3 regions of the Gordonia sp. SMJS1 genome follow, and region 3 is predicted to be linked to each of the others. Evidence: riboswitches for the same ligand, from Rfam matches in the RefSeq annotation. Region 3 holds a riboswitch; each other region holds the start of a gene.
What was found. A riboswitch is a leader RNA that binds a small molecule or an ion and turns the genes downstream of it on or off. The one in region 3 is predicted to bind thiamine pyrophosphate.

Region 1 (4,832 bases), 490 kb from region 3:
CGCGGGTGTCCGAACCCGGCAGGCAGAACTGCCCCGGCGGCACCGGCACGGTGATCCGATGTCTCTCCAGCTCGTCGACGCGGCGGTTGAACAGTTGCACGGCTCCGCCGGCCCGGGTCGCCCGCTGATGCTTGCCGGTGCCCTTGTCCGGGGTCCAGTGGCTCTGCAGGCGCCCGCGGGCCGCGTCCGCCGCACGGATGAGTTCGGCGTGTGCAGCCTGCTGAGCGGCGTGATCTCGCTCCCAGCGCTCACGTTCGCGGCATCTGCCGACGACCCATCCGTCGTAACCGCCCCGGTATGTTCGCGGGCGTCCGTCCCGCGTCGGATCGAGGTCGATGAACTCGGTCGCGACGTCGCGCAGGAAGGCGCGGTCGTGACTGACGACCGCGACTCCGCCGGGGTGCGACCGCAGCCTGCGGGACAGAAAGGCCATCGACTCGGCGTCGAGGTGGTTGGTCGGCTCGTCCAACAGCAGCAGGTCGGTGCCGCCGCCCAGCACCACCGCCAGCCGCACGCGGTACCGCTGCCCCACCGACAGAGTCGACAAGGGGCGGTCCCGGTCGGTGCATGCCGCCATGCCGGCGAGCGCGATGTCGATGCGACGTTCGGCGTCCCACGCATCGAGCCGGGTGACCGACTCGAGGGCGGCGGCATAACCGTCGTCGGCACCCGGCGCTCCCTCGGCCAGCGCATCGGTAGCGGCGTCGAGTTCGGCCAGTGCTGCGAGCGAGTCCCCGACAGCGTCGGAGATCAGGTCCCGGACCGTGCGCGCGTCGCCCGTCGGCAGGTCCTGCTCGACCATCGCGACCGTGCCGGCGCGGGTGACGGTCCCGGCGTCCGGGATCACGGCGCCGGCCAGGACGTGGAGCAAGGTGGTCTTGCCGCGACCGTTCTCGCCGACCACCGCAAGCCTCGACCCCGCGGAGACGGTCACATCGACGTCGCGGAGGACCGTGCGCGGGCCTCGTACGACGCTAACGGCCTCGGCACGGACGTGGGCGGCCGAACCCGCCGGGAGTCGACCTTCGGATATGTGGGTACTGCGTTCAGCAGACATGGTGAGTTCTCAGCTCTTCGGTAGCCGATGAGAGACGTGGCTTCTCATCGGGTCGGGAGCCGGACAGCACGACACAGCCGTCCGGCGTCTGGACCGGGACGGCGTACGAGAACTACAGGTGGGAACTCACAGGGAACTCGTCGCCGTCAGCGACGAGTCCAGAGCTTCAACGAGGCGATGCCGGAGTACATGGGTGGCGACCCTAGCAGCGACGATCACTCTCGATCAATTGAATTGGATGACGGCCTGCGCGCGTCCGAAGATCCGGCGGTCACCCTGCTTGGCGGTGATCGCGATGGTCCCGCGACGAGTTGCGGGATCGAGCGACTTCACCTTGCCGGTGAAGTCGACGGCCGCGCTGTCGTCGGCCGGGACGTACACCGGGCTGGTGAAGCGCACGTTGTACTCGCAGAAGGCCGCCGGGTCGCCGATGAACTCGGAGACGAAGCTCGCGCCGAGCCCCATCGTCTGCATGCCGTGCGCGACGACGTCGTCCATGCCGGCCGCGTTCACGACGTGGTCGGAGAAGTGGATCGGGTTGGGGTCGCCGGCCACGCCCGCATAGTTCGCGAGATTGCCGCGCGTCAGCAGGTACCGCTTGGGCGTGAGTTCCTGACCCACCGTGAGCGTGTCGAAGTCGACGGCACCGAAGGCGCCCGGCGACTGCGTCGGGTCGGGGAGGTCGTAGCGACCCGCCTTCGGCTCGACGGTGTGCCCGGACTCGCCGATGGCGTCGACCTTGATCATCACGTGGTCGAGTGACGCCTCGAGTTCGGGGTCGACGTCCATGCCGGGACGCGCGGCCAGAGAGGTCCACGTGGTCATGACCGGCTCGTCGTGCTGGTTCCAGATGACGTTCTTGGTGACCATCAGGTCGATCATCTCGGGACTGCTCACGTGCCGGAACGACTCGAGCGAGACGTCGCAGATCAGGCGGTCCCCGACCTTCATCGGCTGGTGGTAGACCAGCCGCTGGTCGGTCTGCATGATCTGCCACATGTCGTAGCCGGTGACGACGTCTTCGAAGAGCTTGCGCTGGGCGATGATCCCGAGCACCGACACGTAGGTGGGCGCGGCGATCAGGCGGTCGTGGCCGAAGGCCCGGGCGCCCTCCTCGCTCCAGTGGGTCGGGTGCGCATCCTGCACCGCCATCGCGTGCTTACGGATCTCCTCGCGGCCGATCTCGTAATAGTCGTCGACCGTGTAGTGGAAGCCGACGAGGCTCTGCGTGTGGGCGGCGATCTCGTCGGGGGTCGGCTTCGCACCACCGCTCGACGCCTCGTCCGGACGATCCTGGATCTCGGCTCCGCTTACCTGTGACATTGAGCTCTACTCCTTCGGCCGACACAGCAAGACGGGCTGCCTCATCGAGAGGCAGCCCGTTGCTGGTGGTACTTCGAAACGGCCGACGACGGCGTCAGCGCGATTCCTTGTGCCCCTGATGCTTGCCGCAGTTCGGGCAGAACTTCTTGATCTCGAGGCGATCGGGATCGTTGCGGCGGTTCTTCTTCGTGATGTAGTTACGGTGCTTGCACACCTCGCAGGCCAAGGTGATCTTGGGGCGAACATCTGTTGAGGAGGCCACTTGATTGCCTTCTTTCGGGTGGTACGTGGTCGGGTTCGGAAGTTCCCTCAGGGCTTGCGACCCTTGCGCTCGGTTCCGGTCGGACCCGATGTGTAGCGGTGGAGGGACTCGATCCCTCGACCTCACGATTATGAGTCGTGCGCTCTAACCAGCTGAGCTACACCGCCCCGCGGACTTCTCGTCCAGCGAGCCCCCTGACGGAATCGAACCGTCGACCTTTTCCTTACCATGGAAACGCTCTGCCGACTGAGCTAAGGGGGCGTGCCCCGGGCGGTTGTGCCCGAGAGCCCTAACGAGGTTACACACTCGCGTCTGCGCTAGACAAATCGCTGGTCGGAGACCGTCTGTAGAGCAGTTTCGCGAGAATGGACCACGCTGTGGCAGGTATAGGATTCGAACCTATGTAGCTTGCGCGACGGATTTACAATCCGCTCCCTTTGGCCGCTCGGGCAACCTGCCGTGCCGCTCTTCCGGCCACCGTGACGGCCGTACGAACAACGCCGTGAAGAATACAACGAACACCGCATCAACGCGCAAACCGGCTGGTCAACAGGCCGGGACATGGTCGTGGCACAGGCGTCCCACTGCGACCCCCACTCCTGCTACTGTGGCTGCGTTCTGACACGGGGTGCTCCGCGACGCGGGGCTGAGATGAGACCCGAGAACTGTCCAGGTAATGCTGACGAAGGGATGTCATGTCTGTGCATGCGCACGTGCCGGTCTCCGGCCGATTCTCCGACCACCTCTGGGAGGAGACGAAGGGGTTGCGGACGGCGATCGACGACCTCGAGTTCCTGCGGCGGCTCGGCGACGGGACGCTGCCACTCGAGGTGTTCCGCACCTACATGGAGCAGGACTCGCTGTACCTGGCCGGGTACGCGAAGGCCCTCGCCATCCTGGCGTCGAAGTCCCCCGACCCGCAGACCGCGGGGTTCTGGGCGAACTCGTCGGCCACCGCGGCCACCGTCGAGTCGGCGCTGCACGGCGACCTGCTCAACGGCGGCCAGCTGCCTCCGCGTGAGGGCGAACCCGAGCCGTCGCCGGCGTGCCTGGGGTACGTGTCCTACCTGACCGCCGTCGCCGCGACCGAATCGTATGCGGTCGGCGCCGCCGCGGCCCTGCCCTGCTTCTGGATCTACGCGGAAGTCGGCCGGGCCCTGGCCGCGAGTGCGGCCCAGGTACTCGCCGCCGACCCAAACCACCCCTACGCGCAGTGGGTGACCACCTACGACGCCCCGGAGTTCCAGGAATCCGCTTCGCGGGCAAGGGAACTCGTGGACGAGGCCGCGGCGCACGCCGGCGAGCGGGAGCGGGCCGCGATGGCCACGGCGTTCACCGTCGCCACCCGGTTCGAGCTTCTGTTCTGGGACACCGCGCTGAACCCGCAACCGTGGCCCGCCGCATGAGCGCCCGCATGAGCGCCCGCGCGCGCCGCCTCCTCACCGCGCTCGCCGCCGCGGTCGTCGCGTCGTCGGCGATCACCGCGTGCGGTTCGGGCGCCGGTTCGGACGGCACCATCCGATTCGCGCTCGACTGGTCCCCGAACACCAACCACACGGGATTGTTCGTGGCGCAGCAGCGCGGCTGGTTCGAGGAGGCCGGACTCGACGTCGAGATCCTGCCGTACAACAACACCGCCGTGGACACCATCGTGGACGCGGGCAACGCCGAGTTCGGGATCAGCACCCACAACTCGTCGACCTTCTCGCGGGCATCGGGCGCGCACACCATCTCCGTGTTCGCGCCGCTGCAGAAGTGGGCCACCGGCATCGGTGTCCGCGCCGACCGCCGCGACATCACGAGCCCGAAGGACCTCGACGGGAAGACATACGCCGGTTTCGGCGACCCGGGCGAGGAGAAGACCCTCGAGCAGGTGATCCGAAACGACGGCGGCACCGGCGAGTTCACCTCGGTGACCCTCGGGACCTCGGCATACGAGGCGGTCTACTCCGGTCAGGCCGACTTCACCGTCTCCTATCTCGCGTGGGAGGGCATCGAGGCCGAGCATCGCGGAACCCCGATGAGGTACTTCCACTACACCGACTTCGGTTTCCCGGAGGCATACGCGATCGTCGTCGACGCCAACGAGGACTGGCTGGCGGACAACCCGGACCGCGCGGCGGCCTTCGTGACGGCGCTGCAGCGCGGTTACCAGGCAGCGGCCGACGACCCGGACGCGGCGGCCCGCGA
Region 2 (4,832 bases), 1.1 Mb from region 3:
GTGCCGGGTGCTCGCCGACGGCACCTCGTGGTTCCGAGCCGCGATGAGAGGGCTTCGCGGTCTCCCTGGCAGGTGTTGCGCATCTCACTTACGGTGGAGGCACCCGGTCGGGGCGACCGGGTTGCGAGGAGGCGTGGTGCGCGGCGACGGCGACGGCTGGGTGATCGATCCCGACGGTTCTCGATACTGGGGTATCCACGGCGCGGCAGGTCTGCTGCTGCGGGCGCCGCTGCCGGACGGATCGACCGGGGTGCTCCTCCAACACCGCGCCGCGTGGTCGCATCAGGGCGGCACGTGGGCGCTGCCCGGCGGGGCCCGCGACTCGCACGAGGGTGCCATCGACACCGCGATCCGCGAGGCCGAGGAAGAAGCCGGGATCACCGCCGACGACCTGCGCGTCGTCGCCGCGGTCGTCACCCTCGAGGCGCCCGGCGGATGGACCTACACGACGGTCATCGCCGAGACGGACTCGCCGGTCCGCACGGTCGCCAACTTCGAATCCACGGAACTGCGATGGGTCGACGAGAAGCGCGTCGATCAACTCCCACTGCACCCCGCGTTCGGACTCGCGTGGCCCGTCCTCCGCGAGCGGATCGCGATGTTGGATCCCCAGAGCTGATCACCGCTCCCTAATCCGAGAGAATCGCATAACCCCTGCTCCCTGAGGTGCGAGGAGCGCAAGCGACGAGCCACGAAGGGCTGGCGACCCATCTCGCCAGGACCCTTCGTGACGGCCTCCGCAAGCTCCGGCCTCCTCAGGGAGCAGAGGTTTTTTCGAAGTCCACGACGGCCGCGAGGCCGCAGATACTGAGGGCCAGGGTCACACCCCGGCGTCCAGCAGTCGGTTCGCCCCGGCGACCAGCGCGTGGACGTTCGCCTCGTCGCTGCTCGCGCCCTCACCGACGGCCCAGGCCTGCCGGCCGTCGTGCTCGCAGAGCAGGAACGTCGTGACCAGGCCGTCGACGACCCGCTGGTGCAGCCGGACGATCTGAACCGGGGCGCCGACGTCGTAGAGGATCGAGGTCATCGCACCGACGGGGCCGGCGGCGACGGCGCTGCGGGACATGATGCGGTCGGCGATCGCGAGCGTCGCGCGGCACTCGACCAGGTCGCCCGAGCACGGGACGGCAGAGAAGGAGCCCAGCCGGATCGTGCCGCCACGGGAGTACTCGTCGGTGAATTGCTGCCAGGTCATCCCGGCGGCCTCCTCGTGCATCCCAAGGGGAAGCGGGCGGCCGAAACGTGCGGCGAAGTGGTCGCCACCGTGCCGGTCGTCGCGCTCGGTCCACGAACAGGATCGACGAGGTAGATGAAGAGGGTGCATCTCGAAAACCGATTTCGGTCGAAGAACGGATGACCGACTGGAGAGCGCAACCGACCCGCAGCGGGGGGTCGGTCAGATTCAGACCCCGCTGCGGCGGGTTACGAGAACGCTCGTGATGCACAACATGATCGGTCCACCATAGACCCGCGACACCGACCGGGCAAACGTGTTTCCGCCAGGGGAACCGCTAGAGCATCCCGGCGAGGTCGGTGGCTGCGGCGGCCGGGTCGTCGGCCGCGGTGATGGCCCGCACGACGACGATGCGCCGCGCCCCGAGCGCGGTGACCTCCCCGACGCGGCCGGCGTCGATCCCGCCGATGGCGAACCACGGCTTGGCTGATTGTGTTGCGGCCGTTGAGGACACGAGGTCGAGGCCGGCGGCGGCGCGGCCCGGTTTGGTGGGCGTGGTCCAGCACGGACCGACGCAGAAGTAGTCGACGTCGTCGTCGGCGATCGCGGCGGCAGCCTGCTCGGGGTCGTGGGTCGAGGCGCCGATGAGGACGTCCGGTCCGACGATCCGGCGGGCCGCCGACGGCGACAGGTCGCCCTGTCCGACGTGCAGGACATCGGCCCCGGAGAGCGCCGCGACGTCGGCCCGGTCGTTGACCGCGAGCAGGGCGCCATGCGCGTCGGCGACCTTCCGCATGCCCGCGAGGATCTCGAGTTCCTCGCCCGCCTCCAGGGTCCCGAACTCGCGCTCACCCGGCGAGTTCTTGTCGCGCAGCTGCACGATGTCGACGCCGCCCGCGAGCGCCGCGTCGACGAAGTCGAGCAGGTCACCGCGTTCGCGCCGGGCGTCGGTGCACAGGTACAGGCGGGCCGTGGAGAGCCGCCGGCGACGGTCCGTCGCGGAGCCGGGGTCCGTCGACGCGGAGCTGGTGCGGTTCGGGGTCGTCACGCCGACCAGGCTAACCGGACCCCCGACGCCCCGGCGTAGGGTGGATCGCACGAACACACGGGAGTCCGGATCGGCCGGGCTGAGAGTGCGGACAGATTCCGCTGACCGTCGAACCTGATCCGGGTCATTCCGGCGAAGGAAGGTGATTCCCAACGTGGATTCCCCACCGCAGGGCCCTGCCCACCGCGCCCTGACGGTCGTCGGGGGCGGTGTCATCGGGCTGACCTGTGCGCTCACCGCGGCCGACGCCGGATGGCGGGTTCGCGTCCTCGACGCCGGCACCGACGAGCGCGCGTCCTGGGTCGCCGGCGGCATGCTCGGTTCACTCGGCGAGGGTCATCCCGGCGAGGACGCGTCCCTGGCCCTCTCGGTCGAATCGGTCCGGCTGTGGCCGGCGCTCGTGAAGCGGCTCGACGACCCGGGTGTCGTCACCGCCACCGACTCGCTGTTCGTCGCGGCCTCGGCCACCGACATCGAGTACCTGCGGCATCTCGCCGATTTCGTCTGGGCCGGGCAGCCCGCCACCGATGCCGCGCTGCAGTCGGTGACCGGCCGCGACATCCGGACCCTGGAACCGTCGCTGAGCTCTCGACTGGTCGGTGGCTACCGCGCGGTCGGCGAGTGGTCCGTCGACAACCGGCGGCTGCTCGAGGCGTTGCGCGCCGCCGCGACGTCGGCGGGTGCCGAGTTGGTCTCCGCGCGCGTCGAATCCCTGGCCGACCTCGACGACCTCGGTTCCGACACGCAGATCCTGCTCGCCGCCGGACTCGGCACCGCGGCCCTCTGGCCGGGTGTGGACCTGCATGCGGCGAAGGGGGAGATCCTTCGCCTGCGCCGCACGCGCTGGTCGGTGCCGCCGCCCGGTCACGTCGTCCGGGCACGCCTCCACGGGCGGGCCGTGTACCTGGTGCCGCGCGAGGACGGAGTCGTCGTCGGCGCCACCCAGTACGAGGCCGAGGGAATTGCCGACCGCGCGCCGCAGGCCGGCGGGGTCGCGGATCTGCTCGCCGACGCGATCGAGGTCTTCCCCGGGCTGCGGACCTACGAACTGACCGAAGCGGGGGCCGGTCTGCGGCCGTGCACCGCGGACGGATTGCCCATCGTCACCCGTGTGGACACACGAACGGTCGTGGCGACCGGGCACGGGCGCAACGGGATCGTCCTCGCCCCGGGCACCGCCGCCCGCGTGCTGTCGATTCTGGAAGGAGCAGAGGAATGAGTATCACCGCGAACATCACCGTCAACGGCAAGAGCGTCGACGTCGGCGCCGACACGTCGGTGCGCGACGTCGTCACCGGGCTGGGGTTGCCGGACCGGGGGATCGCGGTCGCGGTGGACGGCGCGGTCGTCCCGCGCGGCCGCTGGGACCGGCACACGATGACCGACGGTGCCGTCGTCGAGATCGTCACGGCGGTGCAGGGTGGCTGACCTCGCCGATCTGAAGCCCGACGCCTCGCGGACCGAGCAGAAGTCCGGCGACGAGACGATCCCGGATGCGGACCATCTGCGCATCGCCGGTCGCGACTTCTCGTCGCGACTCATCACCGGCACCGGCGGCGCGTCGAATCTCGCGACCCTGGAACGCGCGCTGGTCGCGTCGGGGACCGAGCTGACCACCGTCGCGGTTCGGCGCGTCGACGCGGCCTCGGGCACCGGGGTCTTCGATCTGCTGCGCCGGCTCGACATCGCCGTCCTGCCCAACACCGCGGGCTGTCACACCACCGCCGAGGCCGTCCTGACCGCCCAGCTGGCGCGCGAGGCGTTCGAGACCGACTGGGTGAAGCTCGAGGTGGTCGCCGACGAACGCACCCTGATGCCCGACGCCATCGAACTCGTCGACGCCGCGGCCGCACTGGTGGCCGACGGTTTCGTCGTGCTGGCCTACACCAACGACGATCCGGTCCTGGCCGCGCGACTCGCCGATCTCGGGGTGGCGGCGGTGATGCCCCTCGGATCGCCCATCGGGACCGGACTCGGAATCCTCAACCCGCACAACATCGAGATGATCGTCGACGACTGCCACACCCGCTTCGACGACCCGCTGCCGGTCATTCTCGACGCGGGCATCGGCACGGCGAGCGACGCGGCCCTGGCGATGGAACTCGGTTGCGACGGCGTGCTTCTGGCCACCGCCGTGACCCGGGCGGAGAACCCTGAACTGATGGCGACGGCGATGCGGCACGCGGTGACCGCGGGCCGCCTGGCCGCGCGTGCGGGCCGGATCCCCAAGCGTTTCTGGGCGCACGCGTCCTCACCCGGGCGCGACCGGGACTGACCCGCGGTCCCGCGGCAGGCCGTCCGAATGACAGACCGGGCCGCTCGGGGTTCGGCGGCTATGGTCGAGTCGTGTTGCAGGTAGCGAATCTGACGAAGGACTTCGGCGGTCAACGCGCGGTCGACGACCTCACCTTCGAGGTGGGGCCGGGACGGGTCACCGGTTTCCTGGGCCCCAACGGTGCGGGTAAGTCGACGACCATGCGGATGATGCTCGGACTCGACCGTTCGACATCGGGCACGGCGACGATCAACGGGCAGCGCTACCGGGACCTCGAGCATCCGCTGCGGCAGGTCGGTGCGCTGCTCGACGCCCGGTGGGTGCATCCCAATCGC
Region 3 (4,832 bases):
GTAATGCTTCATATCGGTTCATGTGCTCGGCGTGCGAGCGCCGATTCTTCTAGACAAGGGAGACACTCCGATGTGGGATTCATTCTGGGACTTCATCTGGTACACGATCGTCATCTTCGCGTTCGTCGCATACCTGATCGTCCTGTGGCACATCATCAGCGACCTGTTCCGCGACAAGGCGGCTTCGGGGTGGGCGAAGGCGGCGTGGGTGGTCTTCCTGATCATCTTCCCGTACATCACCGCCATCGTGTACCTGCTCGCGAAGGGCAAGGGGATGGCCGAGCGTCAGCGTGAGGCGTACAGCGAGGCCAAGCAGGCGTCCGACGAGTACATCCGGTCCGTCGCAGGCACCTCACCGACCCAGCAGATCGCCGACGCGAAGAACCTGCTCGACTCGGGCGCGATCACACCCCAGGAGTTCGAGCACTTGAAGAGCAAGGCCCTCAGCGGAACCGCCTGACGGTCCCTCGACACAGACAACGCTCCCCGATGGCGCCGGTCGCCGTCGGGGAGCGTTGTCTGTTTCTCGTGTTCGCGTCAGTCCGCCGACCCGACGCCCACACGCCACAGCGGATTGACCGGACCGTGGCCGGCGCCCAGTGGATACGCGGCCGCCAGGCAGCGGGTCACCCAGTCCTTGCCGAAGCCGACCGCCGCGGGAACGTCGTGCCCGTGGGCCAGCGCGCATGCGATCGCGGCGGCGAGGGTGTCGCCGGCGCCGTGGTCGTGCGGGGTGTCGATGCGTTCGTGGCTGAGCTCGATGAACTGGTCGCCGTCGTAGAGCAGATCGGGGGAGTGGTCCGAGGTTCGCAGGTGCCCGCCTTTCACCAGCGCCCAGCGCGGCCCGAGATCGAGCAGTGCCCTGGCCGCGTCGCGCTGCGACGCGGCATCGGTGACCGCGATGCCGGTGATGAGCCGGACCTCGTCCAGGTTCGGTGTCACCACCGTCGCGAGGGGAAACAGGCTGTGCCGCAGGGTGTCGAGTGCCGAGTCGGCGAGCAGCTGGTTGCCGTGCATCGACGCGCACACTGGATCGACCACCAGCGGAACGGATGTGTCCCGGCCGATTCCGCTCGTGCGGCACTGCTCGACGATGGCCTCGATGATGGGCGCCGACGCGAGCATCCCGGTCTTCGCCGCGGCCACACCGATGTCACCGGACACGGAGTCGATCTGCGCCGCCACGGTCTGCGGTGAGATCTCCTCGAACCCGCTCACGCCCACCGAGTTCTGGACCGTCACCGCGGTCACCGCGACACACCCGTGCACCCCGAGCAGGGCGAAGGTGCGCATGTCTGCCTGTATTCCCGCGCCCCCGCCGGAGTCCGAACCCGCGATGGTCAGGACCCGTACCGGGGCCGTTCCGGGCGGTGACAGCGGGAGTCCCGTGTAGGCCTGTTCGTCGACCGTGCGCTGATTCGCGTCGACTGTGCGTCGTCGTGCGTCGTCTGTGCGCATCAGGCGCCGCCGGTCGTCTGGAGCGGGAGGTACACGCGGTTACCAGCCTCGGCGAACTCGGCCGACTTCGCGGCCATGCCCTCGGCGATAGTCCGGTCGATGTCGTCCGCGGTGACGAGACCGTGCTCCTCGGCGTAGGCGCGGACGTCCGCCGAGATCCGCATCGAGCAGAACTTGGGTCCGCACATCGAGCAGAAGTGGGCGGTCTTCGCGGGCTCGGCGGGCAGCGTCTCGTCGTGGTATGCGCGCGCGGTGTCGGGGTCGAGGGCGAGATTGAACTGGTCGGTCCAGCGGAACTCGAAGCGCGCCTTGCTCAGTGCGTCGTCGCGTTCCTGTGCCCGCGGGTGGCCTTTGGCCAGGTCGGCCGAGTGCGCCGCGATCTTGTACGTGATCACGCCGACCTTGACGTCGTCGCGGTCCGGAAGTCCTAAATGCTCTTTCGGAGTCACGTAGCACAGCATCGCGGTGCCGGCCTGAGCGATCATCGCCGCGCCGATGGCCGAGGTGATGTGGTCGTAGGCCGGCGCGATGTCGGTGGCGAGCGGACCCAGGGTGTAGAAGGGGGCCTCCTCGCACAACTCCTCCTCCAGGCGCACGTTCTCGGCGATCTTGTGCATCGGGACGTGCCCGGGGCCTTCGATCATGACCTGCACACCATGCGATTTGGCGATCGCGGTCAGCTCGCCGAGAGTGCGGAGTTCGGCGAACTGGGCCTCGTCGTTCGCGTCGGCGATCGATCCGGGGCGCAAGCCGTCGCCGAGGGAGAACGTGATGTCGTAGCGGCGGAAGATCTCGCACAACTCGTCGAAGTGCGTGTACAGGAACGACTCCCGGTGGTGCGCGAGACACCAGGCCGCCATGATCGAACCGCCGCGCGACACGATGCCCGTCACCCGCTTCGCGGTCAGCGGAACGTAGCGCAGCAGGACACCGGCATGCACGGTCATGTAGTCGACACCCTGCTCGGCCTGCTCGATCACGGTGTCGCGATACAGTTCCCAGGTCAGCGAGGCGGGATCGCCGTTGACCTTCTCCAGCGCCTGGTAGATCGGAACCGTCCCCACGGGGACCGGCGAGTTACGCATGATCCACTCGCGGGTGGTGTGGATGTCGGCGCCGGTCGAGAGATCCATGATCGTGTCGGCGCCCCAGCGGGTGGCCCACACCATCTTCTCGACCTCGTCGGAGATCGAGCTGCGCACCGCCGAATTTCCGATGTTCGCATTGACTTTCACCGCGAAGTTCTTGCCTATGATCATCGGTTCGGACTCCGGATGCCGGTGGTTCGCCGGGATGACCGCTCGCCCGATCGCCACCTCCGACCGGACCAGTTCGGGGTCGATGCCCTCTCGGGCGGCGATGAACCGCATCTCTTCGGTGATGATCCCGGCCCGCGCCCAAGCTAGCTGGGTGCTCGCGCCGTCGACCGGTTCCGGGCGGCGCCAGTTGTCGCGGGTGGGGGCGAGGCCCTTCTCGACGTCGATGCGCGCCGTCGGATCGGTGTACGGACCCGAGGTGTCGTAGACGTCGAGGTGTTCGCCGTTGGTGAGGTGGATACGACGCTGCGGGACGCGCAGGTCGCCGACCGTGAGGTGGTGCTTGGTGCTGCCCTCGATCGGACCGAGGGTCAGGAACCCTGAGTCGGCGGGTGCGCTGCCGTCGCGAGTCGCGGATACACGTGTGCCCATGGCTTGTCTCCCTACGCCGGCATTACCCGGACAGGTTCGAGCGGTCGGCGACCGCCCGTCGCCATCTCAGCCCTCGGTCATCGTGAGAGCCCCCGCGGTGTAGTTGTCGTGCGTCCGCCACCCTACAGCGCGGAGTTCGTTCGGGTCGTAGGGGTGCGCGCGACCGTCTCGATGTGCGACGACCGGACGATCGGGGTCATCAGTTACGGTTCCGTAAGGTACCGTGTGACCCGGATCACAAGCGGGGCCTATGCCGAGGTTCGGACGGCACATGTCAGTGGTCCGATGTCCACGATCAAGAGGTGAGGAGGGTCGGGTGCTACGCAAGCATCGTCAGCGACCACCACAGTCGGCGAAGTCGATCCTGCAGCAGATCTCGCAGGTGGTGCACAATCCCGACCGCGACCGGTTCGAGCTGTGGGTCGCCGGCGACCTGGTCGGCGTGCTCGGCTATTCGACCGAGACGGTCGACGGTCAGACCACCATCACCGTCCTACACACCGTGCTCTACGACGAGTACACCGGACATGGTCTCGCCACCCGACTCACCCGCACCGTCGTGCACTTCACCCGCGAGCAGGGCGCCCGCCTGCGGCCCGTGTGCACCTTCACCAAGCACTATCTCGACGGCCATCCCGGGATCGTGACCCTCGCGCCGGTGTGATCCGAAGGTAAGCCTCGGCGGCTCCGGAACATTCCTCGCCGGACCCTTCGAGGCTCGTCGCTATCGCTCCTCGCACCTCAGGGAGCAGGGGTTATGCGCTTCCTTGGGATTATGGTGCGGTGGTCGCGCTCCTCGCGCCGGTGTGAGGAGCGGGCTCCGACTCGGCTCAGCCTGCCGACGGCTCCGACAGCAGTGTCTCGCGGAGCACCTTTTTGTCGATCTTGCCTACTGCGGTGACCGGGAGCGTGCGCACGACGCGGACCACGTCGGGCAGTTTGAAGGAGGCGAGTCCGCGGTCGGCGAGGAAGGTGCGGATCGCGGCCAGCTCGAGTGGTCGGGCCGGGGGGTGTTCGTGCGAGAGCACGACTGCCGCACAGATCTTCTCACCGAGCGCGTCGTCGGGCAGCCCGACCACCGCGACCTGCCGGACCGAATCGTGGGCGAGGAGGTTCTCCTCGACGTCGTCGGCGGCGACGTTCTCCCCGGCGCGCACGATGGTGTCCTTGATGCGGCCGGTCACGGCCAGGTGCCCCGACGGCAGCCGGGTGACCTTGTCCCCGGACCGGTAGAAGCCGTCCGGCGTGAAGGACTTCTCGTTGTGCGCCGTGGCGCGGTAGTAACCGCGGATCGTGTAGGGCCCCCGCACCAGCAGTTCACCTTCTTCCCCGTCGGGGACATCGGCTCCGCCCTCGTCGACGACCCGCACCTCGTCGAGCTCCGACATCGGTGCCCCTTGCACTTGGTGCACCAAGTCACGCGGGTCGTCGGTCCGGGTGTAGCAGATCAGCCCCTCGGCCATGCCGAAGACCTGCTGGACGACGGGGCCGAGGGCCGCGTCGAGGGCGACGGCGTCGGACTGTGCCAGCTTGGCGCCGCCCACCTGCAGCAGGCGCAGGGAGCTGATGTCCGCCGGCTCCCACTCGGTCGCCGCGCACCAGAGTTGCGCGAGCGCGGGGACGAGCGCGGTCACCGTGACGCGGTGCCGCTCGATGAGGTCGAAAGTGTTGTCCGGACTGGGGTTG

Region 1: linked by a shared signal. The riboswitch ahead of QAD21_RS05045 (TenA family protein) and the one ahead of thiC (phosphomethylpyrimidine synthase ThiC) in region 3 are both predicted to bind thiamine pyrophosphate.
Region 2: linked by a shared signal. The riboswitch ahead of thiO (glycine oxidase ThiO) and the one ahead of thiC (phosphomethylpyrimidine synthase ThiC) in region 3 are both predicted to bind thiamine pyrophosphate.

Annotation. Positions count from the first base shown of each region.
Region 1 covers NZ_CP123381.1:1,106,255-1,111,086, reverse strand. The annotation lists gene QAD21_RS05075 (ATP-binding cassette domain-containing protein) at 1-1,057, opposite strand, end outside; gene QAD21_RS05070 (fused (3R)-hydroxyacyl-ACP dehydratase subunits HadA/HadB) at 1,283-2,380, opposite strand; gene rpmG (50S ribosomal protein L33) at 2,475-2,642, opposite strand; tRNA gene QAD21_RS05060 (tRNA-Met) at 2,736-2,809, opposite strand; tRNA gene QAD21_RS05055 (tRNA-Thr) at 2,831-2,903, opposite strand; tRNA gene QAD21_RS05050 (tRNA-Tyr) at 3,021-3,101, opposite strand; TPP riboswitch at 3,257-3,350, shown strand; gene QAD21_RS05045 (TenA family protein) at 3,338-4,048, shown strand; gene QAD21_RS05040 (ABC transporter substrate-binding protein) at 4,057-4,832, shown strand, end outside.
Region 2 covers NZ_CP123381.1:4,756,336-4,761,167, reverse strand. The annotation lists gene QAD21_RS21600 (NUDIX hydrolase) at 137-619, shown strand; gene QAD21_RS21595 (hypothetical protein) at 821-1,195, opposite strand; gene thiE (thiamine phosphate synthase) at 1,512-2,222, opposite strand; TPP riboswitch at 2,271-2,380, shown strand; gene thiO (glycine oxidase ThiO) at 2,377-3,441, shown strand; gene thiS (sulfur carrier protein ThiS) at 3,438-3,650, shown strand; gene QAD21_RS21575 (thiazole synthase) at 3,709-4,497, shown strand; gene QAD21_RS21570 (ABC transporter ATP-binding protein) at 4,569-4,832, shown strand, end outside.
Region 3 covers NZ_CP123381.1:619,214-624,045, forward strand. The annotation lists gene QAD21_RS02885 (SHOCT domain-containing protein) at 71-460, shown strand; gene thiD (bifunctional hydroxymethylpyrimidine kinase/phosphomethylpyrimidine kinase) at 538-1,458, opposite strand; gene thiC (phosphomethylpyrimidine synthase ThiC) at 1,458-3,146, opposite strand; TPP riboswitch at 3,138-3,252, opposite strand; gene QAD21_RS02900 (GNAT family N-acetyltransferase) at 3,463-3,810, shown strand; gene QAD21_RS25300 (hypothetical protein) at 3,977-4,456, opposite strand; partial or broken gene QAD21_RS02905 (AMP-binding protein) at 4,484-4,832, opposite strand, start outside.